Regions from separate parts of the Novosphingobium sp. YAF33 genome, predicted to be linked through region 4. Evidence: riboswitches for the same ligand, from Rfam matches in the RefSeq annotation. Region 4 holds a riboswitch; each other region holds the start of a gene.
What was found. A riboswitch is a leader RNA that binds a small molecule or an ion and turns the genes downstream of it on or off. The one in region 4 is predicted to bind cobalamin.
Positions count from the first base shown of each region.

Region 1: another riboswitch for cobalamin. It lies ahead of AB4Z00_RS00975 (TonB-dependent receptor domain-containing protein); the one in region 4 lies ahead of cobW (cobalamin biosynthesis protein CobW).
Region 2: another riboswitch for cobalamin. It lies ahead of AB4Z00_RS25360 (TonB-dependent siderophore receptor); the one in region 4 lies ahead of cobW (cobalamin biosynthesis protein CobW).
Region 3: another riboswitch for cobalamin. It lies ahead of AB4Z00_RS02215 (cobyrinate a,c-diamide synthase); the one in region 4 lies ahead of cobW (cobalamin biosynthesis protein CobW).

Region 1 covers NZ_JBFRCW010000001.1:206,631-213,572, forward strand. Annotated here, with positions in the region: gene AB4Z00_RS00965 (FecCD family ABC transporter permease) at 1-183, opposite strand, end outside; gene AB4Z00_RS00970 (ABC transporter substrate-binding protein) at 180-1,211, opposite strand; gene AB4Z00_RS00975 (TonB-dependent receptor domain-containing protein) at 1,208-3,028, opposite strand; cobalamin riboswitch at 3,128-3,339, opposite strand; gene AB4Z00_RS00980 (cell wall hydrolase) at 3,576-4,757, shown strand; gene AB4Z00_RS00985 (hypothetical protein) at 4,924-5,280, shown strand; gene AB4Z00_RS00990 (diacylglycerol kinase family protein) at 5,294-5,695, opposite strand; gene mdh (malate dehydrogenase) at 6,258-6,942, shown strand, end outside.
Region 2 covers NZ_JBFRCW010000024.1:17,904-24,845, reverse strand. Annotated here, with positions in the region: gene AB4Z00_RS25390 (SDR family oxidoreductase) at 1-646, opposite strand, end outside; gene AB4Z00_RS25385 (AraC family transcriptional regulator N-terminal domain-containing protein) at 836-1,732, shown strand; gene AB4Z00_RS25380 (hypothetical protein) at 1,697-1,960, opposite strand; gene AB4Z00_RS25375 (DUF1328 domain-containing protein) at 2,130-2,297, opposite strand; gene AB4Z00_RS25370 (MFS transporter) at 2,439-3,581, opposite strand; gene AB4Z00_RS25365 (alpha/beta hydrolase) at 3,742-3,975, opposite strand; cobalamin riboswitch at 4,539-4,783, shown strand; gene AB4Z00_RS25360 (TonB-dependent siderophore receptor) at 4,964-6,942, shown strand, end outside.
Region 3 covers NZ_JBFRCW010000001.1:482,362-489,303, reverse strand. Annotated here, with positions in the region: gene paoC (aldehyde oxidoreductase molybdenum-binding subunit PaoC) at 1-1,144, shown strand, start outside; gene AB4Z00_RS02215 (cobyrinate a,c-diamide synthase) at 1,134-2,456, opposite strand; cobalamin riboswitch at 2,630-2,853, opposite strand; cobalamin riboswitch at 3,000-3,190, shown strand; gene AB4Z00_RS02210 (TonB-dependent receptor plug domain-containing protein) at 3,365-5,326, shown strand; gene AB4Z00_RS02205 (DUF1636 domain-containing protein) at 5,326-5,733, shown strand; gene cobT (nicotinate-nucleotide--dimethylbenzimidazole phosphoribosyltransferase) at 5,730-6,758, shown strand; gene AB4Z00_RS02195 (histidine phosphatase family protein) at 6,755-6,942, shown strand, end outside.
Region 4 covers NZ_JBFRCW010000004.1:356,725-363,666, reverse strand. Annotated here, with positions in the region: gene cobN (cobaltochelatase subunit CobN) at 1-3,082, opposite strand, end outside; gene cobW (cobalamin biosynthesis protein CobW) at 3,228-4,277, opposite strand; cobalamin riboswitch at 4,467-4,709, opposite strand; gene AB4Z00_RS10920 (histidine phosphatase family protein) at 4,742-5,323, opposite strand; gene AB4Z00_RS10915 (CbtB domain-containing protein) at 5,520-5,747, shown strand; gene AB4Z00_RS10910 (CbtA family protein) at 5,758-6,522, shown strand; gene AB4Z00_RS10905 (MarR family winged helix-turn-helix transcriptional regulator) at 6,557-6,942, opposite strand, start outside.

The sequences.
Region 1 (6,942 bases), on a different contig from region 4:
GCCCAGCCCGGCCCCCAGCACCAGCGCCAGGACCGCGCGCGGCAGGCGAAGCTGAAGCAGGATGACCGAGGCGCTGTGCAGTTCCGGGGCGAAGGGATTGATCCACACCCGCCCGGCCAGCAGGGACAGCGGCACCGCGACGACGAGCGCGAGGACCAGCAGCAGGACGAAACGCAGGTTCATGGTCTTGCGGAAACGATCCGCCCGGTGGCTTTTGCGGGGGCCGATGCGGGGCCTGTTGCGGTGCCTGTCGCGGCACCGGCCCCGTGGGCCGGCGTCATCTCCGTTTCCGCAAGCGCGCGGCGCGCCGCGGCCAGTTCGTCCAGCGCACGCGGGATGGTCGCCCCGCCGCACCAGAGAATGGAGCGGCTGAGCAGGAAACGCCGGGTACTGGTCAGCGCGGAGAGCGCCGGATGATGCAACATTCGGTCCTCCTCGGCGAGCGGATCGCCCACCGCGAAGACCACGCGCGGAGGGTCCGCCAGCACGTGCTCCAGAGGCAGGTAATCGGCCTGGGAAAGGCCCCGCGCGCCGGCAATATTCGTAAAGCCGGTGTGCTTCATCATGTCAACGATCAGGGTCTGGTCGCCCGCCACCAGTCCACCGGATTCCCACACTATTGCCGGAAGAAGCGCTGAGCCCGGCGGCGGCGCATCGCGGCGCACGGCGGCGTCGATGCGGGCCACCAGCCTTTCGCCCAGCGCGGCATGACCCGCCAGCCGTGCCAGCGTGCGGACCTGTTCGCGCGCGGCTCCCAGGTCCGACGCGATCGGCATCTTCACCAGCCGGTAGCCGAGGCGCCGGAATGCCGCCTCGCTCGCAGGGTCGAGGAACGCGCTGGCCACGACCACCCTGGGATGGATCGTCGCCACTTCCTCCACCGTCCCCGAGATCGCCCGGTACCGGCGCGCGCGGGCGATCGGCATCGAGCTGCTCTCGGGATCCTGGCTATAGCTGGAGATCGCCAGCAACTGCCCCGGATCCATCACTTCGGCCAGGATGGCGTCCGTGCAGGGGTTGAGCGAGACGATGGTGGGGCGCTCCGCCCCGCTCTCGCCGTGGCCCGGTACCGCGGGGGCGGCCTCGGTGGTGTCACCGCCCCCGCAGCCCGCCAGCGCCGCCGAGCCGGCCAGAGCCAGCACGACAAGGAACCGGCGGGCCTTGCGCCTGCCCCGTCCAACCGATGTCGTCAGGGCAGACGACAGGATCACATCTTCACCCGCACCCCGGCATAAGCCGCGCGGCCCGGGGTGCCATATGTCCGCACCACTTCGTAGTGCTCGTCGAACAGGTTTTCGACACGGCCGTAGACCTGGATGTTCTGCGTCACGTCGAAGGCGCCGCGCAGGCCGACGACGACATTGCCGCCGAGGTAGTAGGTATTGGCGATGTCGTCATAGCGACCGCCGCCCACGCGCAAGTCCGCACCGAGGCGGAAGCCGTCCGACCAGTGCTTGTCCAGGCTGGCATAGAGGTTCGTCTTGGGACGGCGAGCGAGGCGCGTGCCGGTCACCTCGTTCGTAGCGTCGAGGTAAGTGGCCGAAAGGCTCATGTCGAAGCCTTCCCAGTCGCTCACCTGCATGCCCAGTTCCACGCCCTTCGCCCGCGCGCGGCCGACGTTGTAGTAGTTGAAGGCGGTCAGGTCGTAATCGATCAGGTTCTTCGTCTTGCGGTCGAAGTAAGTGACCGAGAACGTGCCGTGGCCTTCCGCAAAGGGCTGCTCCACGCCGACATCCCACGACTTCGACGTCTCGGGATCGAGCGCGCGGAAGCCGGAATTGGAATAGAGCTGGTAGAGCGACGGCGCCTTGAAGCCCTCTCCGTAGCTGGCGCGCAGGATCGGCGCTTCCTCGCTGCCGCCGATCACCCAGGCACCGTTGGCCGAGAAGGTGGTCTTGTGGCCGAAGTCCGAATTGTCGTCATAGCGCAGGCCGCCGTTCAGCGTCAGCCCGGTGACGGGGCGCAGGGTCAGCATGCCGAAGTAGCTGTCGATCGAGGTCGAATCCTTCGAACCGTAATTGTCGGAGAACTTCTGCTTCTCCGTCTCGGCGCCGACGAGGATGCTGGCCATGTCGATGGGGGTGTAGGAGACCTGACCCTCGAAACGGTCGGCGCGGCCATTGGTGGTGTAGGGACCGAAGACGGCATCGTCCGAGATGCGGCGCGTATCGGTGAGGCCATAGCCCAGGCGCGCGCTGAGGCGGCCGTCCAGCCCCTTGTAGCGCAAGTTGGCATAGCCCACGGTATCGCGCTTCATGCCCACGTTCAGGGCATCGGCGCCGGTGTTGTCGTAATCGTAATTGGCCTTGATCCAGTACGTCCCGGCATCGGCGGTAAGACCGCTCACCAGCTCCACTTCGGCGCGGGCGTTGGCGCTCTTGCTCTCGAAGCCGTCCTTCTCTTGGCCGCCGAGGCGCTCGTCGAAAGCGGAGTAGCCGTCGCCCTTGAGCCAGTTGCCGCCCAGGGTCAGGCCCACCGGCCCGACCTTGCCCGCCGCCGAGGCGCCGAGCTGCTTCTGGTCGCGCCAGCCGTATTCGGCCTGGCCGCGCGCGGTCCACTGCTCGGTCGGGCGCGCGGTGATGAGGTTGATGACGCCGCCGATCGCGCGGCTGCCCCAGAGCACGCCGGACGATCCGCGCACCACTTCGATGCGGTCGAACTGGCCGACGGTCAGGCTGCCGAAGTCGAAGCCGCCGCCCACGTCGCCGGGATCGTTGATGCGCACGCCGTCGATCAGCACGAGGCTCTGCGCGTTCTCGGCGCCGCGGATGAACACGCTGGCCGGCTGGCCGAAACCGCCCGACTGGGCAAAAGTCACACCCGGCAGGCGGGCCAGGATGTCGGTCGCGGTGACCGCCTGGGTGCGCTCGATATCCTCGCGGGTGATGACCGAGACGGACTGGCCGATCTCGCTGGTGGGGGTTTCGGTGCGCGTCGCGGTGACGACGATACTATCGATTGCGGCTTCATCCGCGAAAGCGGGGGTCGAGACGGCAAGAGCCGTCCCCAGCAGAAACAGGTACTTCACGCGTATTCCTCCAACCTGAACGACTTTGCCGTCCATGGCGGAGACGCGCGCTTTTCCTCATGCGCGTGCTCGCTGCATGCCGGGACACCCCGCCCGGCTGCGGAACGACCGTCAAAGGCAGGTCTCCTGGCTCCCGGATCTTCGCGCCGCCTGCCGCCTTCCCGGTGTGACCCAGTGGCATAGCGTGGCAGGGGCGCTCCCCGGTTACAGTTGCGGGGGCAGCTTCGGACTTGCGCCGAAATTCCCACCAGGGTTCCCTTTTCACGAAACCCGGGGCCCGGCTCCGGGCCACCCATGACGTCGCGAGTGCCGATACTGGGCAGTGGGGGGATTGGCAAGCGGCGCAAAGGGCGGCGCGGCGGTATCGCCGGGGACGATCGCAAACAAACTCTTAAGCGATTCAGCCTATCGCTGCCCGCTGTACCGCTTCGGGACGCGCCGATTTCCAGGGATGCCGCGCCCGGCAAAGCAGGTTAGGCGCAAGATACGCGATGACCCGGTGGAACGCGAAATCCGCGCTGGCCGACAATGCGCCGAAAGGACCCGAGTGACCGCTGCCGCCCTTCCTGCCTGCACCGAAACCTGGGAGCCGCGCCCGCGCGATTTCCAGGGTCATTTCGTGCGCGGCGGACGCAAGCGGCTGCAACGCAGGCGGCGGCGCTGGACGCTCGGCTCGGCCGCGCTCGTCGCCGTGGCCCTGCCTGCCTTCGCCGCGCCTTCCTTCGCCCCGGCCGAAGCCTGGGACCGCCTCACCGCCTCCGGGACGGAAACCGGCGGCGCGCCCGTTCTGCCCATGCCGTTCGAGCAGGCCGGCGCCAGCTTCCCCGGCTCTGCCTATTACTATCTCGAAGCCGAACAGCCCGTGCTCAAGATAGGCGAAGGCATCCATTCCGACGCGGATGACGGAACCGGCGGCCCCGGCCCGGTCGCCCGCGCCCTGCGGATCGACAATTCCGGGGTGGACCGCAGCCGCGCGCTCCAGTGCCTGACGGCGGCGATCTATTACGAAGCCGCCAGCGAGCCCGACGGCGGCCAGCGCGCCGTGGCCCAGGTCGTGCTCAACCGCGTGGCCCATCCGGCCTATCCCAAGACCGTCTGCGGCGTCGTCTACCAGGGTTCGGAGCGGCCGACCGGCTGCCAGTTCTCCTTCGCCTGCGACGGATCGCTGGCCCGCGCGCCGCAGCGCTTCTTCTGGCAGCGTGCCGAATCCGTAGCCCGCGCCGCGCTGTCCGGCGAAGTCTATACGCCGATCGGTCTGGCGACGCATTATCACACGATCCAGGTCAATCCCTACTGGGCCCCGAGCCTGCACTATCTGACCACCATCGGCGCCCATCGCTTCTATGCCTTCAACGGCGCCGCGGGCCGCCCTGCCGCGTTCCGCTTCGCCTATTTCGGCGGCGAGCCGCTGGCCGCCCCGCATCGCCGCGACGAGTCCGCCGCCTCGGCCCTTGCCACCGCCGCGCTGGACCCGCTGGCCGTGCAGCGCAGCTTCGGCACCGCCGAGGCGCTCCGCCCCGGGCAGGCCGCTGCGCCTTCGCCCGCCATGCCCTCCGCCGCCCCTTCCACGGGTGCGGAGCGCGCGCCCGTCTATGCCAGCGACGTGCGGGATCGCGGGGGCGAGTCGCTCTACAAGGCCAGCAACTTGCCCGAGACCCAGGGCGTGCGGCCGGAATATGCCAATTCGGGCAAGTGGATCGCCCAGCCGCGTCAGGAGCAGGCCCGCTGACGGCAAGTTGGCGCCTTTAGCGATCCGGCGCATTCATCAATTCGCACAGGAACGACTGCAAGGTTTCAGCAACCATAGCCCCACACCAAGACTTAGCGGCTTCATCCTATAATACCGGGAGAGACGCCAAGCCCCCGAGCGTTTCCAACAAGAGGTTCGCTTTACCATGGCAATCCGCTTTTCCGCCGCCCGGGACGTCTCCTGCCCGGTGATGGTGCGAGCGCTGTGCCCGTCGGTTCCGCTCTGCGCGGTGAACGACAACGGCGCCGGCCTGCGCGGCGGCCTCCGCCGCGAGCCGGTCGCGACGGCGACCACGGACACGCCGCACCAGCGCATCCTGGCCGAAGCACTGTGCCACTTCGCCCGCCACGGCCTGTCCGCCGCCGCCCACGCCCGCGCCCATGCCGCCGCCGCGCGGCTTGCGGGCAACGACGGCGAATGCACCCGCTGGATCGCCATCTGCCGCCAGCTCGACCGCCGCATGGCCGACGCCTTCGCCGGACGGATCGCTAGGAACGACTGAAACCGGCCAACCGCTAGAACAGGCGGGCCAGCAGGGGCGGTCCCAGGGTCAGCACCCCGATCAGGGCCGCGGCGATCGAAGCGACCAGCACGCCGCCGGCCCCCAGATCCTTGATCCGGCCGATGGCAGGGTCGAACTCCGGATGGATGCGGTCGCACAGGCCCTCGACCGCGGTGTTGAACGCCTCCGCCAGCCATACCAGCGCCATGGCCAGCACGAGCCAGCGCCAGTCGGCGGCGGAAACTTCCAGCCAGAACCCGGCGACCACCACGCCCAGCGAGGCCGCCAGGTGCAACCGGGCATTGTGCTCGTCCCGCACCAGCCAGCGCAGCCCGCGCCCCGCGAACAGGAAACTCCGCAGGCGCGCCCGCGGGCTGAAAGGGCTGGAGGTCGTCTTTCCGGGCGGTTTCAGCAAGCAAGTCAGTCCAGCGATTGCGCGACGAGGCCGTGGCGGCCCGTCACGGAGGAGCGATCGGCACGAACGCGGAGAGTGTCCGCAACAGCGCCCCTCGGCAAGCACCGCCCGCAGAATTTCCAAGCCGCAACATTTGGAAAAAGGCACGACACGGCCGGTACGCCCACGCTCTCTATAAAGAGCCATGCCGCGACCGCCCGCCCCTCATCCGGGCCGACTCGCACCCTGCGACGCTTGCCTGTCATCCGGACGTGCGAGACAGTGAGCCACCCTCGGGAGAGCACCCGGAGGATGCAATCTGCGCCCGGTCTGTTGCGTGAAACGGCCGCACCGCCCTGGCTCAGGGCGCCGTTTCCTGCGCATTTTCGCTCACTATTGCAATTGCGAACTATTATCAGTAAAAACTCGCCTGCCTGCCCTTCGCGCGGGCTTTTCCCGGTTGCAATGTCGGTTTGAGGGGCGTAGGCCGCCCTTCGTTGAACACCGGCACCTGCCTTAGCGGGACAAAGCAGGCCGCCTTTTCGTCCGTTGGTCCCGCCTTTGGGAAGGACAAGCAAGCATCATGGCTCGTAAGAAGATTGCCCTCATCGGCGCCGGCAACATCGGCGGCACCCTCGCGCACCTCGCCGCGCAGAAGGAACTGGGCGATATCGTCCTCTTCGACGTGGCTGAAGGCCTGCCCCAGGGCAAGGCTCTGGACCTGTCGCAGTGCGGCCCCGTTGAAGGCTTCGACGCCAAGATCACCGGCACCAACGACTATGCCGACATTGCCGGCGCAGACGTCATCATCGTCACCGCCGGTGTCGCCCGCAAGCCGGGCATGAGCCGCGACGACCTGCTGGGCATCAACCTCAAGGTGATGAAGTCGGTCGGCGAAGGCATCGCCGCCAACGCACCCGACGCTTTCGTGATCTGCATCACCAACCCGCTCGACGCGATGGTCTGGGCGCTGCGCGAATTCTCGGGTCTGCCCCACAACAAGGTCGTCGGCATGGCCGGCGTGCTCGACTCGGCCCGCTTCTCGACCTTCCTCGCCTGGGAATTCGGCGTTTCGATCCGCGACGTGAACACGTTCGTGCTCGGCGGCCACGGCGACACCATGGTGCCGGTCGTGCAGTACTCGACCGTCAACGGCATCCCGGTTCCGGACCTCATCAAGCAGGGCCGCACCACCCAGGAAAAGATCGACGCCATCGTCCAGCGCACCCGTTCGGGCGGCGGCGAGATCGTCGGCCTGCTCAAGACCG
Region 2 (6,942 bases), on a different contig from region 4:
CGATCGCGTCCGGGGTGAGCGCGATGGAGCGGAAATCGACCATCGCCTGCGCCGCGACCGGATCGGTGATCGTGTGGGCCAGTTCCGATTCCACCACGCCCGGCGCGATGGTGGTGACCCGAATGTCGTCATGCTCCATGCGCAGCGCTTCGGAGATCGCGCGCACGGCATATTTGGTTGCGCTGTAGACGCCGCAGGTCGGCCACACGGCATAGCCGCCGATCGAAGAAATGTTGACGAACTGGCCGCTGCCCTGGCCCTTGAAGCGAGGGAGCGCGGCGGCTATGCCGTGCAGGACGCCGCGGATGTTGACGTCGATCATCCGGTCCCATTCATCGACCTTCAGGCTGTCGAAGCGTGACAGCGGCATCAGGCCCGCATTGTTGACCAGCACGTCGACGCGGCCATATTCGGCCTCCGTCGCGGCGATGAACGCCTCGAAATCGGCGCGGTCAGTTACGTCGAGCGACCGGAAGGCAACCGCGCCTCCCGCTGCGTTCAGTTCCTCCGCCAGCGCGGCGAGCCGGTCGGTGCGGCGCGCTCCCAGCATCAGCTTCGCCCCGCGCGCCGCCAGCAGCCGCGCCGTGCCTTCGCCGATGCCGCTGCTGGCGCCGGTAATCGCGATGACCTTGTCCTCGATAGCCATGATCGTCACTCCTGTTAGGGCGGACCGAACCATCGATCCGATGCCCCCTACATGGCGCTCTCTGGGCGGGAGGCGGTAGAACGGTCATCCGGGATGATTGCACGATATTCCAGATTGCCAGCATCGGGCTGGATCGGCCGTGGCCGGCCGTGTAGGCTGATCGTACCGACCGCTTGGGGAGAAGGGCTGATGGCGCATCAGGAACTGGCTGAGCAGATTGCCCGATACGCCGAGCGCGACGGCATCATGGATACGCCCATCGCTCGACTGGCACTGGTCCGCTCGGCCCAGCGCGGGGAGCCGGTGCATATGGTGCAGCGCCCGGCGCTGTGCATCATCGCGCAGGGGGGCAAGCGCGTGCTGCTGGGCGATGCGGTGATCGACTATGGTCCCGCCAACTATCTCGTCGCCTCGCTCGACCTGCCCATCACCGGCGCGGTGACGCAGGCCAGCGCGGACGCGCTTTATCTCTGCTTTTGCCTCTATCTCGACCCCGCCCTGCTGTCGGAGATCGCGCTGACCCTGCCGCCCCTGCCGGCGGGCGCGGATGAGAGCAGCGGGATGACGTTACACCCGATGACGCCTGAACTGATCGACGCGGCCACGCGGCTGACGGCACTGCTCAGCGATCCAGTGAATGCGCCGCTGCTCGCACCGCTGATTGAGCGGGAATTGCTGGTGCGGCTGATGACCGGGCCGGGCGGAAGCGTGCTGCGAGCCATCGCCAGCGGCGAAAGCCGCACCGGCCAGATCGCGCAGGCGATCGCCTGGCTCAAGACCCATTTCCGCGAGCCTTTCCGCGGTGCGCACCTTGCCGCCCTTGCCGGCATGAGCCTGTCGAGCTTTCATGACCATTTCCGCCGCGCCACCGCCATGACCCCGCTGCAATATCAAAAGCAACTGCGGTTGCAGGAAGCGCGGGCGCTGATGCTGGCCGACCGGCTCGACGCGGCAGAGGCTGGCTTCCGCGTCGGCTATGACAGTCCTTCCCAGTTCAGCCGCGAATATCGTCGACTCTTCGGCGCCCCGCCCGTCCGCGACATGGGACGGTTAAGGGCGAAGCCGCAGATGGCGATGGTGATCTGAAAGGGCCGGGGCGGAATTGCTCAGTTTCAAGTTCGGTTCTGACGTCGGAACAACCAGGGAACCGGCGAGCTGTTCGAAAAGCCGGCGCTCAGCCTGGATACGATGCGCGGCAAGAACCTGGCAGAGTATTCCCTCGTCACCAGGGCAGTGCCAGAAGTCGGATACCTCGGCCAGCGCCTCACGCAGCGTTTTCGCCGCTTCCCGGTCTGCAGCCGTGATTGCAAGCATAGTCAACTCTTGTTCCTCTGAATGCTGGATTCCTGCAAAACAGCTGCCCTACAAGTGATACCGGATAACCGTGCGGCAGAAGCGCTGCTATGAGCGCTTCTGCCGCACGGCCTTTACCAGGACCCAAACAAACGTCTCTACACAGAGCGTTTCATAGAGCCGACAAGCTTCAGGGTACCCTTGTGCCACGACCAAAGAAGAAGCCGAGAACCAGGATTACGGCCGCCACCAGCAGGAAGACCTTTGCGAGGCTGGCCGAGAGGCCTGCAACGCCGCCAAAACCCAGAAGCGCAGCGATCAATGCGACGACAGCAAAAATTATTGCCCAGCGAAACATGAGTGCTCTCCCTTAGACTAACTACACCAACGCTGCGCCGACATGTTCGCAGCAGCTCGTTCTTTAGAACTTTCAAGCTGTCCCGATGTTCCACGAAACCTCGGCAGTGATATCGCGCATGTAGATGTCCTTGTTGATCGGTCAGGAGACTGGCGAGAGTTCGCATCGTTGCCCGGCTCGACGCGCAGCCATTGCGGCGAGGAATGCGGCAAGGACCAGCAGAGCCGCGCTGACCTCGAAAGTGGCGCGCACGCCGGTGGCATCGAAGATGGCGCCGCCCATGGTCGCGCCGAGCGTGATGGCCAGTTGAATGACAGCGACCATCAATCCYCCGCCGGCCTCGGCATCATCGGGAAGCACCTGAGAGAGCCAGGTAAACCATCCTACCGGCGCCGGTGTGGCAATCAGGCCCCATGCCGCAAGCAGCAGGACGGTCGGCCAGAACGAGCCACCGAAGCTTGCCAATGCAAGGGCAACGCCAGCCATCAAGGCCGGTATGACCACGAGCACCCTGCGCAGGTTCATTGCGACGAGCGGCCCTATGGCGGCCGTTCCGGCAAGACCCGACAGGCCGATCAGCAGCAGGATGATCGATAGCCAGGATATGTCGACATGGGTGACGGTTTCGAGAAACGGGCGCAGGTAGGTGAAGAGGGCGAACTGCCCCATGAACAGGACAGCTACGGCGATCAGTCCGATGAAAATGCCGGGCTTGCTCAAAAGGGTGATGACGCTCGCTTGCCGCGATCCGTGCTGCGCAGGGAGCTTGGGGAGGCTGACTGCCTGCCATATCAGCGCCAGCGCCGCGAGCGGAACAAGACAGAAAAATGCGCCGCGCCAGCCCACGACAGAGCCGAGCAAACTGCCCATCGGCGCCGCCACGGCCGTCGCCAATGCACTGCCGCCCTGAAGCGTCGCGATGGCCCGTGGAAGAAACGCACCATTCGAGATGCGCATGAGCACTGCCGTCGACATAGACCAGCAACCGCCGATTGCGATTCCGAGAACGGCCCGCCCGGCCAGCAGCACCGGATAACTCGGGGCGAAGGCGACGATGGCGCCGGATACGATCATAAGCCCCGTCAACCACAGGATCACAAGCTTGCGATCGAGCTTGCGCGTGAGCGAAGATATCGAAAGGCTGGTCAGAACAGCGAACAGACCGGACGCGGCAATGGCCTGTCCGGCCTGCCCTTCGCTGATGATCATGTCGCGCGCCATCGGGGTAAGGAGGCTCACCGGAAGAAACTCCGACGACACCAGCACGAAAGCACACAGTGTCATTGCCAGAACTGCACTCCATGGTGCAGCGCCGGGCCCCGCGTCATCCGCGGTCGTGGTTATCGAAACATGCATGCTTTCACCTTGAATGCGCGGATCTGCGGCTGCGTGACATGTCGATGCTCGGCAGCACGGCAGAGGCACCGCTCGCCGGGGCGCCTGATCAATTGGTGACGAAGCCCTGCTCCGCCATCCTGGTGGCATAGAAGTTCGCGCTCTGCTCCTTCACCGCGCCCATTGGATGGCCTACGACAAGGGCGCCGTGGCGGCGGCCTCGATCCAGATCGTCGGCCATGAAGAGATTGCCGGCGACGGTCATGCCGTATTGGTTTCTGAAGGTGACTTTATCGATCGTGACGCGGTCACTCACGTAGAAATTATCTGTGCCGTTGGACATGTCTTGTGCCTCCGCGAATGGGATGGTGAAGGGAAGGAAGCCAGGTGCAGCTGCGCCGGCAGAGAGTTGAAGAATGGAGCGCCGGGTGGTTCCTGAAGACGCCTAGGCCTGGTGCCAGACCTGGTGTCCGAACCGCTCATGTCTGGGCATGGGATGTCTCCATTGGGAAGCGAGCCCTTCGACCGTGAGCTTTGTCTTTGAGAAGGCCATTGGCTTCAGGCGCCATGCGCCTGGTAGGCAGCGCGCCAATTTGCGCATCGAGGCGGCGCGAGGCCGGTGGGTGTGGCAACGAAAATCGTCATGGCCACCATCTAGGCGCGGGCGCCATCATCCATTAGCCTGAAAGATGAACATGCAGCACTGAGTGAAATTCAATAATGCAACGTGAGACCATGGCTGAAGCGCTGCGCTATCGCGAGCAGTGAGTTCGAAATCCGGCGTTCGCCCAGACGATCATTCCCGAAAGCATCGCCGCCGACGGATACCGACATTCCAGGCAGCGCTTATGCTATTGCGAATTGAGATCATCACAGATATCGCCAACCGGGCCTGGGCGCTTCAGCTCCCGGGCTGATCGCGTCGGTGCCTTGAAAAAGGCTTAAAAGGGAACACGGTGAGAGGGCTCCGCGCCTTTGAATCCGAGGCTGTCCCTGCAACTGTGAGCGGCGAGCGCGATGCACATGTGCGGACGGGAAATGCCCGAGCCGCCAGCCACTGGGCCGGACGCTAAATCCTGCGAGGCCTGGGAAGGCCGTGCATCAAGCTGTGACCCGCAAGCCAGGAGACCTGCCGTCGCACCGGTCGCTCTTGCCTGACCCAGGGGATGGTCTTGGCACGGTCAGTTTTCTCCGTCTGAGCGACGAGAATGCGGCGGAGGCCGCATCGGTGTCGTGCGTCAGCCGCCTTTGGGGTGTCCGGCCACTGCGCGCGCCGACCGTTCGCGCGGACGCCTCCTGCCCGGTGTTGCTCGACGCCTCGGGGGATTGCATTGAGACAGAATACCAAGACCGCGCTGCTTTCAGGAAGCCTCGCACTATCGGCGGTTCCCACGATGACGAGTGCTGCCGAGACCGAACCCGCCGACAATACGATCGTCGTCACGGGCAAGACCGGCGCCTACAACGTCACCCGCTCCAGCGGCGCGACGCGCACGGACACGCCCTTACTCGAAGTGCCGCAGTCCGTGACCGTGCTGACGCGGCAGGTGGTCGACGATCTGCAAGCGAACCGTGTCGAGGACGTGCTAGCCTATGCCGGCGGCATCACGCGCGGCAACAACTTCGGGGGCACTGGTCTCACCGACTACAACCTGCGCGGCTTCACAACCTCGGAATACTTCCGCAACGGTTTTCCGATGAACCGCGGCTATCCGCCGGCACCGGACTCCATCGCCGTCGAGCGCGTGGAGGTGCTGCGTGGCCCTGCTGCCCTGCTATATGGTCGCGGAGATCCGGGCGGCACGTTCAACATTGTTTCGCGCGTACCTACCGACAGGATGGCCCAGACCGTCAGCGGCCGGATCGACAGCTTCGGCGGTTGGCGCGGAACGGTCGATGCCACCGGTCCCATCGATAGCGCAAAGACCGTGCGCTACCGCCTCGGCGCGGCCGTGGAAGGTGGCGACAGCTTCCGCGATCATGTCCAGTCCGACCGCATCGTGGTTGCGCCGGTCGTCGCCTGGGATGCCTCGCCGGACCTGACGTTCATTCTCAGCAGCGAGTTCGTGCAGGTGAAGACCCCGCTGGACCGCGGCAATCCCGCCTTCAGCAATCAGCTCGACATCGCCATTCCCGCTTCACGGTTCTTCGGCGAGCCGTCCGTCGGCCGGTGGCGCGTGCGCAATGGCCTTGGCAGCCTCGTCGCGGAATACAAGCTGGCGCCTGGCTGGAAGCTGCGGGCGGGCGCCCAGTATTACAATGGCGAGTTGGGCGGCCCCGGCATCCAGGCCTCCAGTCTGCGCGCAGATGGCCGCACCCTGGTGCGCACTTATAGCGAGCGTACCTTGCGGTGGCGCGATCTGGATGCACAGGTGAACCTGACCGGCCAGTTCGCCACCGGCAGCGTCGAGCACGAAGTGCTGCTGGGCGCCGAGTTCGAGGCCTTCCACTATACCGAGGTCATCCGCAATTCGAGCCCGACGCTGTCGCCCTTCACGCTGGACATCTTCGCGCCGGTCTATGGCTCCGCAATCCCGCCGCTGAACGGCACGTTCACCAGCATCCGCACCCAGACGCGCACATTCGCGGGCTACGCCCAGGACCAGGTGTCATTGCTACCCTGGCTGAAGCTGCTGGTCGGCGGACGACTGGAGCGATACGAGAGCGACAACCTGAACTTGCGCAGCGGGGTCACTTCTGCGTTCAAGCAGACGGTATTTACGCCGCGCCTTGGGACGGTCTTCGTGCTGGCCCCGCAAGTTTCAGTCTACGGCAGCTATGCCCGCTCCAACAAGCCGAACACCGCAGCGGACGTGAACGGCAATGTCATCGCGCCGGAACGCGGCACCAGCTACGAGGCCGGTGTGAAGCTGGAACTGCTGGACGGCAGGCTGAGCGCGACAGCGGCGCTGTTCCACACCACCAAGCAGAACGTCGCGACCACTGACCCGGACAATCTGGATTACAGTATCGCCGCCGGCGAAGTGCGCAGCCGGGGCTTCGACTTCTCGATCACGGGCAACCTGACCAGGGCATGGCGGATCGTGGGCGGCTATGTCTTCGCCGATGCCGAAGTGACCAGAGACAATCGCCTGCGGCTCGGCCAGCGCCTGCCCAACACGCCGCGCCATTCGGCCAGCCTGCTCAACGTCTACGAAGTGCAGGAAGGCGCCCTCAAGGGGCTCGGCGCGGGTGCAGGCGTCACTTACGTCGGTGGGCGCATCGCCGGCACTGCGGCGACCGCGCCTTACATCCGCTCTTACGCAACGGTGAACCTGCTGGCCTACTATCCGCTGGCCGAGAACGTGAA
Region 3 (6,942 bases), on a different contig from region 4:
CGGCGAAGCGCCCGGCCTCATGGCGCTGGAGATCGCCATCGACGAAGTGGCCGAGAAGCTGGGCATGGACCCGGTGCGGTTCCGCGTGCTCAACGATACGCAAGTCGATCCCGAGCATCCCGAGCGGCCCTTCTCGCAGCGCAACCTCGTGCGATGCCTGGAGGACGGTGCCAAGCGCTTCGGCTGGGAACGCCGCCAGACGCGTCCGGGCAAGATGCGTGACGGGCGCTGGCTGATCGGCATGGGCGTGGCGGCGGCGTTCCGCAACAACATCAACATGACATCGGCCGCGCGCGTGCGGCTGTCGAGCGACGGCGTGGTCACGGTGGAGACCGACATGACCGACATCGGCACCGGCTCCTACACCATCATCGCCCAGACCGCGGCGGAGATGATGGGCCTGCCGGTGGAGAAAGTGCGCGTGAAGCTGGGCGATTCCTCGTTCCCGGCCTCCGCAGGCTCCGGCGGGCAATGGGGCGCCAACAGCTCCACGTCTGGCGTCTATGCGGCCTGCGTGAAGCTGCGCGAAGCCGCGGCGCAGCGGCTCGGCATGGACCCCGCCACCGCGGAATTCGCCGATGGCGAAGTGCGCGCGGGCAACCGCTCCGCCGCCCTGGCCGAGGCGGCGAAGTCTGGCGAGATCGTTGCCGAAGAGACGATGCAGTGGGGCGACCTGGGCAAGAAGTTCCAGCAGTCGACCTTCGGCGCGCACTTCGTGGAAGCGGCCGTGGACGCCTATACCGGCGAGACGCGGGTGCGACGCATGCTGGCGGTCTGCGCGGCCGGACGTATCCTCAATCCCAAGACGGCGCGCAGTCAGGTGATCGGCGCCATGACCATGGGCGTGGGCGGCGCGCTGATGGAGGAACTGGCCGTCGACAAGCGCTTCGGGTTCTTCGTCAATCACGACCTTGCCGGGTACGAAGTGCCGGTCCACGCCGACATTCCGCACCAGGACGTGGTTTTCCTCGACGAGGCGGACGACAAGGTCTCGCCGATGAAGGCCAAGGGCGTGGGCGAACTCGGGCTCTGCGGCGTCGGCGCGGCCGTGGCCAACGCGGTCTACAACGCCACGGGGGTGCGCGTGCGGGACTATCCGCTCACGCTGGACAAGCACCTTGCGAAGCTGCCGGCTATCGCCTGAATCCCAGGTCGGCGGTTTGGCAGGTCAGCAGGTCGGCGATCAGCTCCGGCGCCGAGGGGAAGTAGAAGTGCATGTAGCTGGCCGTGAGCGGTCCGTGGCGGAACAGGCGTTCGCCCGGCCGCCCGTCCGGCGTGACGGCGCTGACGGTGGGCAAAAGGGACGTTTCCAGCCGCGAATAGTGGAACGTGTGGCCCCGCGCGACATGACCGCCCAGTTCCATCTCTTGCATGCCCAGCGCTGCCAGCCGCCTTTGCATCACGGCCCGCGCAGGCAGCAGGCCGAGCAGGGCGGCACTGGCGCCGTCGGTGCTTTCGAGCCTCTCGGAGGCGTAAAGCATGCCGCCGCATTCGGCCAGGATCGGCCGCCCTGCCTGGAAGTGGGCGCGGATCGCCGCGATCATCGGGCGATTGGCGGAAAGAGCGTCCAGGTGCAGCTCGGGATAGCCCCCGGGTAGCCACAAGCCGTCGCAAGGGGGCAGCATGGCATCGCGCAGCGGCGAGAAGAAGGCGAGCCGCGCCCCGGCCCGTTCCAGAAACGCGAGGTTGGCGGGATAGATGAAGCCGAATGCCTCGTCGCGGGCAATGGCGATGCGGCGGCCTGACAGCGCGGAAGGCGGCGCTTCGGCGGCTTCCGGGGCGGGGAAGGGCACCGGCTCGGGCAGCCAGAGCGCGGTTTCGGGCAGACTGTCGGCGGCGCGGTCTATGCGCGCCTCGATATCCGCCACCTCCCCGGCCTGCACCAGTCCGAGGTGCCGTTCGGGCAGGCCGAGCCCGGCATCGCGCCGGAGGGTGCCAAGCCATTCCACGCCGTCCGGCATGCCGCGCTCCAGCAGTTCGGCATGGCGCGCGCTGCCGACGCGGTTGGCCAGCACGGCGGCCAGGGTCACGTCGGCGCGGTAGGTGGAAAGGCCGTGGACCAGCGCACCGAACGTCTGCGCCATCGATGCCCCGTCGATCACCGCCATGACCGGCAGACCGAACAGGCGGGCAATGTCGGCGGAGGAGGGGGTGCCGTCGAACAGGCCCATCGCCCCTTCGACAAGGATCAGGTCGGCGTCCCGCGCGGCCTCGTGCAGCAGGGCGCGGCATTCCCGCTCTCCGCACATGAACAGGTCGAGCTGGTGGACGGGCGCGCCGCTGGCCCTTTCCAGCACCATCGGGTCCAGGAAGTCCGGCCCGCACTTGAACACCCGCACTTTGCGCCCGGCGCGGCGGTGGCGGCGGGCCAGCGCGGCGGTGACGAGGGTCTTGCCCTGTCCCGACGAGGGCGCGGTGACCAGCAGGGCGGGACAGGCCGTCATGCGGGCAGGCACGAATATCGTCCGGACGGAGCGGTATCCGAAAGGCGGAAGGGGCAGGGCGGCATGACGGTTCGATCCTCCTGGGCGCAAGTACGGCTTGTCGTCTCGCGAAAGACCGGGTCCGCGGGGAGCAGCGCTCCGCATCGGGCATGGCCCCCGTCCGCCCGGTTCATCCCGCCCGCGCGAAGGATCGACGGCTGGGGGCCGGTTTCCTGACTTCCTGGGCCCGATTTCTTGGAATCGGCGCGCCTTCCGCCGCCTTCTCGGCACCGCGCGGTGCCAATGGCGTGCTGGCGGGGCGCATCCCCGGTTACAGTTGCGGGAGCAGTGCCGGATTCCAGCGGAATTACCCCTCTGGCCCGGACTTCCCGATTAAGCCCTTGCGGGCACCCCTGGCCCGGCGGGCCTATGGTACTTCGCCAGAGAGCGCAAGCGCGGGACAAGGCAAGCGCAAGCGTCGGACAAGACCAGCGCAAGCGTCGGACATGACCAGCGCAAGCGCGGGACATGACCAGCGCAAGCGCCGGGCTCTTGCACGCGGCACCCCACCGGGATAGGGGCGCTCCAGCGACAGGTTCCCCGCAAGGGGATCAAAAGGGAACGCGGGTGAATGCCCGGGCTGCCCCTGCAACTGTAAGCGGCGAGCCGTGCGGCCAATTCGCCATTGGGGATGCAAGTCCCTGAGAAGGCGGCCGAAATGGCACTGACCCGTGAGCCAGGAGACCTGCCTGACGCCGTCGTTCTTCGACCGGACAGGGTGAGCCGGGCGAACGGGGCCATTCCTCGCGCAACGACAGCCATTGCCGTGCCGGCACGCGCCGCGCGGGAGGGGGGCGTCGTCCGCTGCATGGGCGGCAGAGGCCCTGCCTTTCGCATGCGTGCCGACCCGGCCGGGTCGATGCTCGTGCGAAGGACATGCCGTGAACTGCCGAATTCCCGCCGCCAGCCCCCTGGCTCTCGCGCTCGCCCTTGCAGGGGCGCTGCACCCGCTCGCGGCCCTGGCCGAGGAGGCCGATGCAGTGCCTCTGGACGAACGCATCGTGGTCACCGCCCTGCGCACGCCCGTTGCGGCCGACCGGGTGGCCGATACCGTCACCGTGCTCGACGAGGCGCAGATCGTTGCGGCCCAGCCGATCGCTCTGACCGATGTGCTGCTGCGCACGCCCGGCATCAGCATGTCGCGCAACGGCGGTTACGGCACCACCACGTCGCTGCGCATTCGCGGTGCCGATGCCGGGCAGACGGTGATGGTGATCGACGGGATGCGCCTGTCGGACGCCTCATCGACGGCGGGAGGCTATGGCTTTGCCAATTTCCTGATCGACGATGCCGATCGCATCGAGATCCTGCGCGGTCCGCAATCGATCCTCTGGGGCAGCGATGCCATCGGCGGTGTCGTCAACGTCCGCACTCGCCGCGCGGCCGCGCCGCTGGAAGGCAGCTTCGCGGTGGAAGCAGGAACCCATGACACCGTCTCGGCCCGCGCGGGTCTTGGCGGCACCTCCGAGGCCGTCGACTGGCGCATTGCCGCCTCGCGCTTCGCCACGGACGGCATCTCCGCGCGCGCGAACGGCAAGGAGGACGACGGCTACCGGCGCAGCGCGGCCAGCGGCACGATGACTTACCGCGTCGCGCCCGGCATCTCGCTGGATCTGCGCGGCTACTGGTCGGATTCGCGGAACGCGTTCGACGGTACCTCCGGCGACTCCCTGGCCTATGGCCGGACGCGCGAATGGTCGGGCTATGCCGGGGTGATCTTCGCGCTGCTGGACGGCCGGCTGGCGAACCGCGTGGCCGTGCTCCAGACCGAGACCGACCGCGAGAACTTCGACCCCGCGCGGCAGGTCCGCCAGCTCACGTTCGACGCCCATGGCCGCGTGCGCCGTTTCGAGTACCAGGGCACCTACACGTTCAGCGAGGCCATCCAGGCCGTGTTCGGCGCCGAGCGCGAGGAACAGCGGATGACCACCGCCTCGCCCGCGAACAGCACGGCGGCCTATGCCCTCGTGCCCAGCCGGGCGAATACCGAGAGCGTCTACGGCGAACTGCGCGTGACCCCGCTCACCGGGCTGACGCTCAATGGCGGCGCGCGCTACGATCACCAGTCGCGCTTCGGCGGCAACACGGTGTTCAGCGCGGGCGCGGTCTACACCCCCAATGGCGGCGCCACGATACTGCGTGCCAGTTATGACGAGGGTTTCAAGGCGCCCTCGCTCTATCAGCTCTTCAGCATGTACGGCGTGGCCGATCTCAAGCCGGAGAAGGCGAAAGGCTGGGAACTGGGCGCCGAGCAAGGCTTCGGCGAAGCCCTCCGCCTGTCGGCGACCTGGTTCGAGCGCGATACCGACAACCTGATCGACTTTGCCTACTGCCCCGCCAGCGGCACCCTGCCGGACATCTGCTACGTTCCCGGCACGGGCACGGGCACGGGCACGTCGCGCTTCGGCTACTATGGCAACGTCAAGGCCAGCCATGCCCGCGGGCTGGAACTCGCCGCGTCGGCCAAGTGGGGCGTTCTCTTCGCCCAGGGCAACTACAGCTGGATCGCGGCAGAGGATCGCACGCAAGGTAGCAGCACTTACGGCCGCCAGCTCCAGCGCGTGCCGCGTCATCTCGCCAATGCCGAGCTGGGCGTGGCGCTGCCGCAGGGCCTGCGCGCCAGCCTGGCCGCGCGCTATTCGGGTGAAAGCTACAATGCGGCGACCGGCACCGCCGTGCTGGACGACTACTGGCTGGTGGATGTGCGCGCGCAGTGGCAGGTCATGGAACGCCTGATTCTTCAAGGACGTATCGAAAACGTGGGCGATCAGAAGTACGAAACCGTGAGCGGCTACGGCACGCTTGGCCGCACCGTCTATTTCGGACTGAGGAGCCGGTTCTGATGCTGCTTCCAGTCGAACCCGGCCCGTCCGTAGTCGTGTGCAACACCTGCCGCCATTCCGCCGAAGTCCGCGAGGACGAGGACGGTCGGCGCGACGGTGCGGTCCTGGCAGAGGCCATGCGCGCGGCGCAGGCCGCCGATCCCGCGCTTCAGGGCGTGGCGGTGCAGGAAATGCCCTGCCTCTTCGCCTGCCAGCGCCATTGCACCGTGGCGATCCGGGCGCCGGGCAAGCTGGGCTACGTGCTCGGCGATTTCGCACCCGATGCGGAGGCGGCCCGCGCGATCCTTGAATATGCGGTGCGCCATGCCGCCAGCGAGGAGGGGCAGGTGCCCTATCGCGAGTGGCCACAGGGCGTGAAGGGCCACTTCATCACCCGCACCCCGCCGGAAGGGTACCTGGGCACATGATCCGCTTCGAGAACCGCGCCGCTTTCGCCGCCGCCCTGGCCGACCTGCCCGGACCGGACGCGCCCGCGCTGGCCGCCGCGCGTGCGCGCCAGGCGTCGCTCACCAAGCCTGCGGGCTCGCTCGGGCGGCTGGAGGACATCGCCGTGTTCATGGCTGGCTGGCAGGGGCGCATCCGGCCACGGGCCGAGCGGATCCGCGCCGTGGTCTTCGCGGGCAATCACGGGGTCGCGGCGCGCGGGGTGAGCGCCTATCCGAGCGAAGTCACGGCGCAGATGGTCGCCAATTTCGAGGCCGGCGGCGCGGCGATCAATGCGCTGACGGCGGCCTGCGGGGCGGCGCTCTCGGTCGTCCCGCTCGATCTCGACCGCCCGACCGGAGACATTACGCGAGAGCCCGCTCTCAGCGAGGCCGAGTGCCTCGAAGCGCTCGATCGCGGCGCTGCCGCGGTGTCGGCGGACAGCGATCTGTTCTTCGTGGGTGAAATGGGGATCGGCAATACCACCCCGGCGGCCGCGCTGACGGCGCAGGTCTTCGGCGGGGCTGCGGCCGACTGGGTAGGGCGCGGCACCGGGCTCGACGATGCCGGCGTGGCGCGCAAGGCCGAGGCGGTGACGGCGGCGCTCGCCCTGCACGGCGCGGCCTGCGACGATGCTTTCGAGACCCTGCGCCGCCTTGGCGGGCGTGAGATCGCGGCCATGGCGGGCGCCGTGCTGGCAGCGCGGCATTTGCGGGTGCCGGTCCTGCTTGACGGGTTCATCACTTGCGCGGCCATGGCGCCGCTGTTCGCTGGCAATCGCGATGTTCTGGCCCACTGCCTTGCCGCGCATTGTTCGGCCGAAGCGGGCCATGCGCGCCTGCTCGATCGCTTCGGGCTGGACCCGCTGCTCCACCTCGGCATGCGGCTGGGCGAAGGATCCGGCGCGGCGGTGGCGGCGCAGATCGTGCGCTCGGCCCTGGCGGCGCATGACGGCATGGCGACTTTTGCCGAGGCGGCAGTGGCATCCTCCGTGTCCGGGGCATCATGAGCGGCATCCTCGTCCACCTGATGCGCCACGGGGCGCCTTACGAGCCGGGCCTGCTGCTGGGCCACCGGGACGATGCGCCGACCCCGGTAGGCATCGCCCGCTGCGTGTCGCGCAGCGCGGCCCTGGCGTTCGAGCGGGTGATTTCCTCGGACTTGCGCCGCTCCAGCATTCCGGCCGCGCAGAT
Region 4 (6,942 bases):
TCATGGCTTGAAGCCCGGCCCCGTAGGCGCCCGGCTTCGATCCGAAGACACGCGTGCCAGCGCGGCGGGTGGCCTGTGTTTCGGCCTCGCCGCCCTCAACGAGTGCGGCGGCTTCGGCGCGGTGGCGTTCTGCGGCGGGATTGTCGCCTAGCGGCTCGTCGAGTGCCATCACGGCGCGCGCGGCGCTGTCGATCAGGTCGATCTGCTCGGGGAAGGCATCGCGGAAGAAGCCGGAGACGCGCAAGGTCACGTCCACGCGCGGGCGGCCGAGTTCTGCGACGGTCATGATCTCGAAGCCGACCACCCGGCCCGAAGTCCAGTCCCAGCGCGGGCGGGCGCCCATCAGCGCGAGGGCCTGCGCGATGTCGTCGCCGCCGGTGCGCATATTGGCGGTGCCCCAAGCGGAGAGCGCGATGGCCTTGGGGTATTCGCCCTCGCGCTGGAGGTAGTCCTCCACCAGCAAGTCGGCGGACTTGCGGCCCAGTTCCCAGGCGACGGCAGTGGGGACGGCGCGGGTATCGACTGAGTAGAAGTTGCGGCCGGTCGGCAGCACATCGGGCCGTCCGCGCGTGGGCGCCCCAGAGGGGCCGGGCAGCACGAAGCGACCGTCGAGACCCGCCAGCAACGCTTCGGCCTCACGCGGGCCGCAGAGGTCGATGCGGGGGGCGAGGTCGGTCTGGATGGCGTGGAGGACGGCGGCGGTCTCGCTGCCGAGGTTTCCGCTCGGAGTATCGACCAGTTCCGCCGCCAGAAGTTCCAGTCTCTCGACGGTATCGCCATGCGTGCGCCACGGCTCGTTGGATACCGCTGCTAGCGCCTTCGGACGCGCGCCGTCCCAGCGATCGCCCATGCGGCAGTCGAGCGGATCGAAGTCGAGCGCCAAGTCGATGGCCATGGCGCGCAGCAGCGAGGCCTGCCCGGCATGATCGTACCCACGCGGCGTACGGGCCAGAGCCACCAGCAGGTCGCGCCGCAGCCGGCCCTCGGGCGACCGGGTGAAGACATGCAGACCATCACGGATCTGCAATTCCTTCAGTTCGCACAAGTAGTTGTCGATGGCCGAAAGCGCGTCGTCATCATCGCCGCTGGCGCCGGCATCGCGGTCGAGGCCATGACTGCGCGCAAGGTCTAGAATGTCGCGCCTTAGCCGGTCGAGGCGGCGCGGGTCCATGCCGGCGGCGAGGTAGTACTCGTCCACCAGTGCTTCCAGCTGCTTGAGCGGGCCATAAGTCTCGGCGCGGGTGAGCGGCGGGGTGAGGTGGTCGATGACCACCGCGCTGATGCGGCGCTTGGCCTGCGTGCCTTCGCCGGGGTCGTTGACGATGAAGGGATAGAGCTGCGGCAGCGGCCCGGCGCAGATCTCCGGGAAGCAATCGCGCGAAAGCGAGATTGCCTTGCCGGGCAGCCATTCCAGATTGCCGTGCTTGCCGACATGGACGAGGGCCTGCGCGCCGAAGTCCTGGGCCAGCCAGATGTGGAACGCGAGGTAGGCGTGCGGCGGAGGCAGGGCCGGATCGTGGTAGCTGGCCTTGGGATCGATATTGTAGCCGCGCGCGGGCTGCACCGCGATGGCGAGCTTGCCGAAGCGATGAATGGGCAGCCGGAACGCGCCGGCGCGCACGAAGGGATCGGCGGAGGGTTCGCCCCAGCGTTCCAGCATCGCCTTGCGCGCGCTTTCGGGGACTGCGGCGAAGGCGCTTTCGTAACTTGCGAGGGGCAGGGAGACTTCGCCCGGCCGGTCCAGCGAAGAAAGCGCGTTGGTCACGCCGCCGGTCATGACGCGCATCAACGTGGCGCCGTCGCGCGGGGCATCGCCGGTATCGTAGCCTGCCCCGGCCAGCGCGGCGATTATGGCGGCGGTACTGGCGGGGGTGTCGAGTCCGACGCCGTTGCCGATGCGCCCGTCCCGGTTGGGGTAGTTCGCCAGCACCAGCGCCACGCGGCGCTCGGCAGGGGCGCTGCGACGCAGACCGGCCCATCCGGCGGCGAGGTCGGCGACGAAGGCCACGCGGTCCGGCGCGACGCGAGGGACGACGATGCCGCATTGGGTCACTTCGTCGAAGCGCTCTGCCGCCTTGAACGCGACGGCGCGAGTGAACACGCGGCCGTCGACTTCGGGCAGCGCCACATTCATCGCCAGATCGCGCGGGCCAAGACCGCGCGCGGCGCCTTGCCAATCGGCTTCCTCCACACCCGCGAAGGCGACTTGCAGGATCGGGCAGTTCGCCTTTTCCAGAATGCCGGGCTTGCGGTCGTCGCCTGCCGAGGAAGATGCGAAACTGGTGGCGTTGACGATCACATCGGGCGCCACTTCGCCGAGCAGGCCGCCCAGCCAATCTACGGCGAAAGGTTCGCGCAGCGCGCGGACGTGTACGGCGCCGACATTGAAGCCGCGTTCCCGCAGCGCCGCGATCATGGCGTCCACCGCGTCGAGCGTGCCTGCGATCATCAGCGCGCGGTAGAACACCAGCAGCGCCAGCGGCCGGCCTTCCACCCATCCGGCCTGCACATCGGCAAGGCCCGCCCGCTCGGTTCCCGCGAGATAGAGCCCTGCATCGGCCACCGGCACGGGATCGTCGGGTTCGCCCGCATCAAAGCCGATTGCCTGCGCGGCGGTGCGCAGGAAAGAGAGGGCATTGGCGGTGCCGCCCTGCCGCAGATAGTCGCGCAATTTCTCACGCGTTTCGGCGGGCAGGGTGGACGCGCGGTCGAGCGCCGGATCGGCTTCTCGCCCGTCGGCGATGGCGGCGAAGGCAATGCCGTTTTCGCGGGCGACGCGGGCGATCTCGTCGATGCCGTAGTCCCAGTAGCTCTTGCCGCCGAGCAGGATCACGCAGACGAATTTGGCGTGCGCGATCACCTTCTCGACATAGAGGTCGATCGAATAGGGGTGGCGCAGTTGCAGCAGGTTGGCGAGGCGTACGCTGGGAGCATCGGAGGGCAACCGCGCCGCCGCGCTCGCAAAGCAGGCCAGCTCACTGTCCGCCACAGTGAGGATCACCATGTCGCCGGGAGACTGGTCGAGGTCGATCGCCTCCTCGCCGTTGGAGATCGTCCCCGGCGTGGCGGACAGCAGGTGCATCAGGCGTTCCCCCCGACACCGCGACAGAACTCTTCCTCGTCATTGCGAGCAAAGCGAAGCAATCCAGGGCGGCTCTGCATGGCTCTGGATTGCTTCACCCGCTTTGCGGGTTCGCAATGACGAAGTGGGGAGGGGAGCCTATGCTTCACGCTGCCACGGCGCCGAGAACGTCTGCCAGCCCGGCCTCGATGGCCGCGCGGTTCAGTCCCTTCTGGCCGATGACGACAAGCTGGGTGCGGCGCGCTTCCTGCGGCAGCCAGGCGCGGTCGTAGAAGTGCTGGATGCGCGGCCCCACGGCCTGCACGACAAGGCGGCTCGGCTTGCCGCCGACCACGACCATGCCCTTCACGCGCAGCACGTCATGCTCCGCGATCAGGTCCTTCAGGCGCGCGAGCAGGGCGTCGAGATCGGCGACATCGCCGCCCGAGACGACGAAGCTGTCGAAGTCGTCATGGTCGTGATCCTCGTCCAGCCCGTCGATGTGCGAGGGGCGGGAATCGAGGTCGTCCTCGGCAGCAGCGGTGATGCCCAGCAGCGCGGCGATATCGACCGCGCCGTGGTCCGCGCGTACGATCTTCACGCCGGGGCGCGTTTCGGCCAAGACCAGCGTTTCGACATGGGCGAGGGCATCGGCATCGACGAGGTCGGTCTTGTTGAGCACGACCATGTCCGCGCAGCCGAGCTGTTCCTCGAACAGTTCCTCCAGCGGGCTTTCATGGTCCAGCATCGGATCGGCGGCGCGGGCTGCGGCAAGCGCGGCCTCGTCCGTGGCGAAGCGGCCGGCGGCCACGGCATCGGCGTCGATCAGCGCGACCACGCCGTCAACCGTCGCGCGGGTGCGGATATCCGGCCACTGGAACGCCTTCACCAGTGGCTTTGGCAGGGCAAGGCCGCTGGTTTCGATAATGATGTGGTCGGGCTTGTTCTCGCGGTCGAGCAGCTTCTGCATGGTCGGCAGGAAATCGTCGGCGACGGTGCAGCAGATGCAGCCGTTGGCCAGTTCGACGATGTCGTCTTCCGGGCAGGCCTCGTCATTGCAGCCCTTCACCAGTTCGCTGTCGACGCCGACGTCGCCGAACTCGTTGATGATGAGCGCGAGGCGGCGACCCTTGGCGTTCTGGAGCAGGTGGCGGATCAGCGTGGTCTTGCCGGCGCCGAGGAAGCCGGTGATGACGGTGGTGGGAACTTTGCTCATATCTCGTCTCCCGCGCGCCAGCGACCTGAAACGGCGGGGCGTCCCGTCGCGGGCGCGACGATGGCGGCACGCCGCGACGGACCGGCGCACGGGCGCCCGACGCGATATGCCGCTGCGGCCCCGGCCGCATGCATCACGTCGCTCAGACGGAAGAGTTACCGTGCCTTGGCCATTCCCTGGACCCGGGCAAGAGCGACATCGACGCCGGCAGGTTTCCTGGCTCGCGGGTCATCACGCGATGCACGGCCTTCCCAGGCCTCGCATGACTTAGCGTCCGGCCCAGTGGCTGCGGTGGGGGGCTTGCCCCGCCGCGAATGTGCATCGCGCTCGCCGCTTACAGTTGCAGGGACAGCCGCGGATCGGGACGGCGAACCGTCCTTACCGCGTTCCCGTATTAAGCCCCTTGCGGGGCACCGGCGCGATCTTCGTCCGGTCGCCAGAAGGCATCCCGAACCCGGAGGCGATTAGCCGGGGACGCCCCGCACCGCAAGACCCAGAGACTGCAATCGCCAACTCCGGTTGAAGGAAAGAACGGTGCAGGAGAGCGGCGCCACATCGATGGCGAGCGCTGCGCGCAGCGGCAGTTCCAGCGCATGGGAGATGGCGGCGCGGATCGTCATCGGGTGCGTGATGGCGCAGGTCGGCGCGTCGGAGCCGGCAACGCGGTCCATCCATGCACCGATCCGCGTGCGAACCTGATCCAGTGTTTCACCCGCGGGCGCGCCTTGCGCGGGTTCGGCCAGCCACCGGCCGAGCTGTCCGGGATCGCTTGCCTCGATCTGCGCGAAGGACAAGCCTTGCCACTCGCCATGATCGATATCGGCAAGCGCCGGTTCGGTTCTGGCCGTGAGCCCCATCGCCGAGGCGGTCTCGGCAGCGGCGCGGGCGGGGCTGGCCTGCACCGCGGCGTGGTAGCGTTGGGGCAACCTGGCCAGGGCGGCATCGCGTCGCCCTGCCGCATCCAGCGGTTCCGCCGGCTCGGGAAACCGGCCTTCGCGGCTCGACGCCGTGGCGGCGATGCAGATCAGCAGGAGGGTTGTCGCCAAGGGTAAATTCCGTGGGGTCGTTGACGCCGCGGCCCGCGCGGTCCTAAGGAAGCGGCGTCGAGTATCGAAGAAGCCGGTGAGAATCCGGCGCGGTCGCGCCACTGTAATCGCACGGGAACCGTCCCGTCGAGAGCCAGACCTTCCTTCTTGGCAACAGGTTTTCCGGGGACGCGCAATCCCGCCAAGGAGCATGACAATGGCTGTTTCCACCGCAGTTTTCGACGACGCTTTCATTCCCGTGCCGGGCGGTAACGCCATTCCCCTGGAAGACATCGCGCCCTGGGCCGTGCTCGGCACGCTGCTGGCCGTCATCTTCATCTATTTCGTCAGCACCGAGCAGGGCGCCTTCTCCCTGTTCCAGGGCATGTACGTCCACGAGTTCGTCCACGACGGGCGTCACCTCCTCGGCTTCCCCTGCCACTGAGGCGCTGCACATGACCAGGGACTTGCTCTGGCGCGGGATGCTTGCCGGCATTCTGGGCGCGCTTCTCGCCACGCTTTTCGCGCGGGGCTTTGCCGAACCGCAGATCGATCTGGCGATCGGTTACGAGGAAAGCCACTCCGCGCATGATGCCCCGTCCGGCCACGCCGGGATGGCCATGCCCCACACCGGCACGCCGGCCGAGCCGCAGGAAGAGGAACTCGTCAGCCGCGATACGCAGAAAGGTGCGGGACTGGTGACCGCACTCGTGCTGTACGGCGCTGCGGTGGGCGGGATCTTCTCGCTCGTCTTCGCTTACGGCTACGGCCGCATGGTAAATCTGGGCCCGCGCAGCTTCGCACTCATGCTGGCCGCGCTGACATTCGCGCTGGTGGTGGTGGTACCGGCGATCAAATATCCCCAGACCCCGCCAGCCGTGGGCAAGCACGAAACCGTGGCCCTGCGCACTGCTGCCTATTTCGGCATGATCGCGCTGTCGCTCGGCGCCGCCGTCGTGGCAGCGCGTATCAGGAGCGCCCTTGCACGACCGGGACGCGGTTTCGATGCCACGCTGCTCGGTCTTGTGATCTATCTGGGCCTGGTGGGCCTCGGGCAGTTTCTGCTGCCTGCCGTTAACGAGGTTCCCACGGACTTCCCGGCCGTGCTTCTGTGGAACTTCCGCGTGGCCTCCATCGGCACGCAGCTGGTGCTATGGGCGACGATTGGCCTCGCTTTCGGACTTTGGGCCGAGCGCGTGCTGCAGAAGGCAAAGTCCTGATCGTTCAATCGGTTGGAGTGCAGAGCTGCCTGGTTCAGGAACTCTGCACTTTGGCCACGAGACGGAGCGGCGCACGGCTCATCTCGTTGCCCGCCTGCGTGGCTTTCTGGAGCACTCTCAAGAAGACATCGCGCTCTTCCCGCGACAGGTGGACGACGAGATCGTCCTGAACCTTGTCGACCCAGGGCTCCGCGATATCGAGCGTCACCAGTCCGGCACTGCTGAGCATGAGCACCCGCGCCCGCCGGTCGGTAGGGCTGACTTCCCGGTCTACGAGGCCTTTCTGCACCAGCCTGTCGATGACGCCGCCAATGGTCACGCGGTCGTAGGCGATCATGCCGGCGAGGGTCTGCTGGTCCAGTCCGGGATGGTCGCGAAGCGTGAGCAGCGCCGCATATTGCACGGATGTGAGATCGAGAC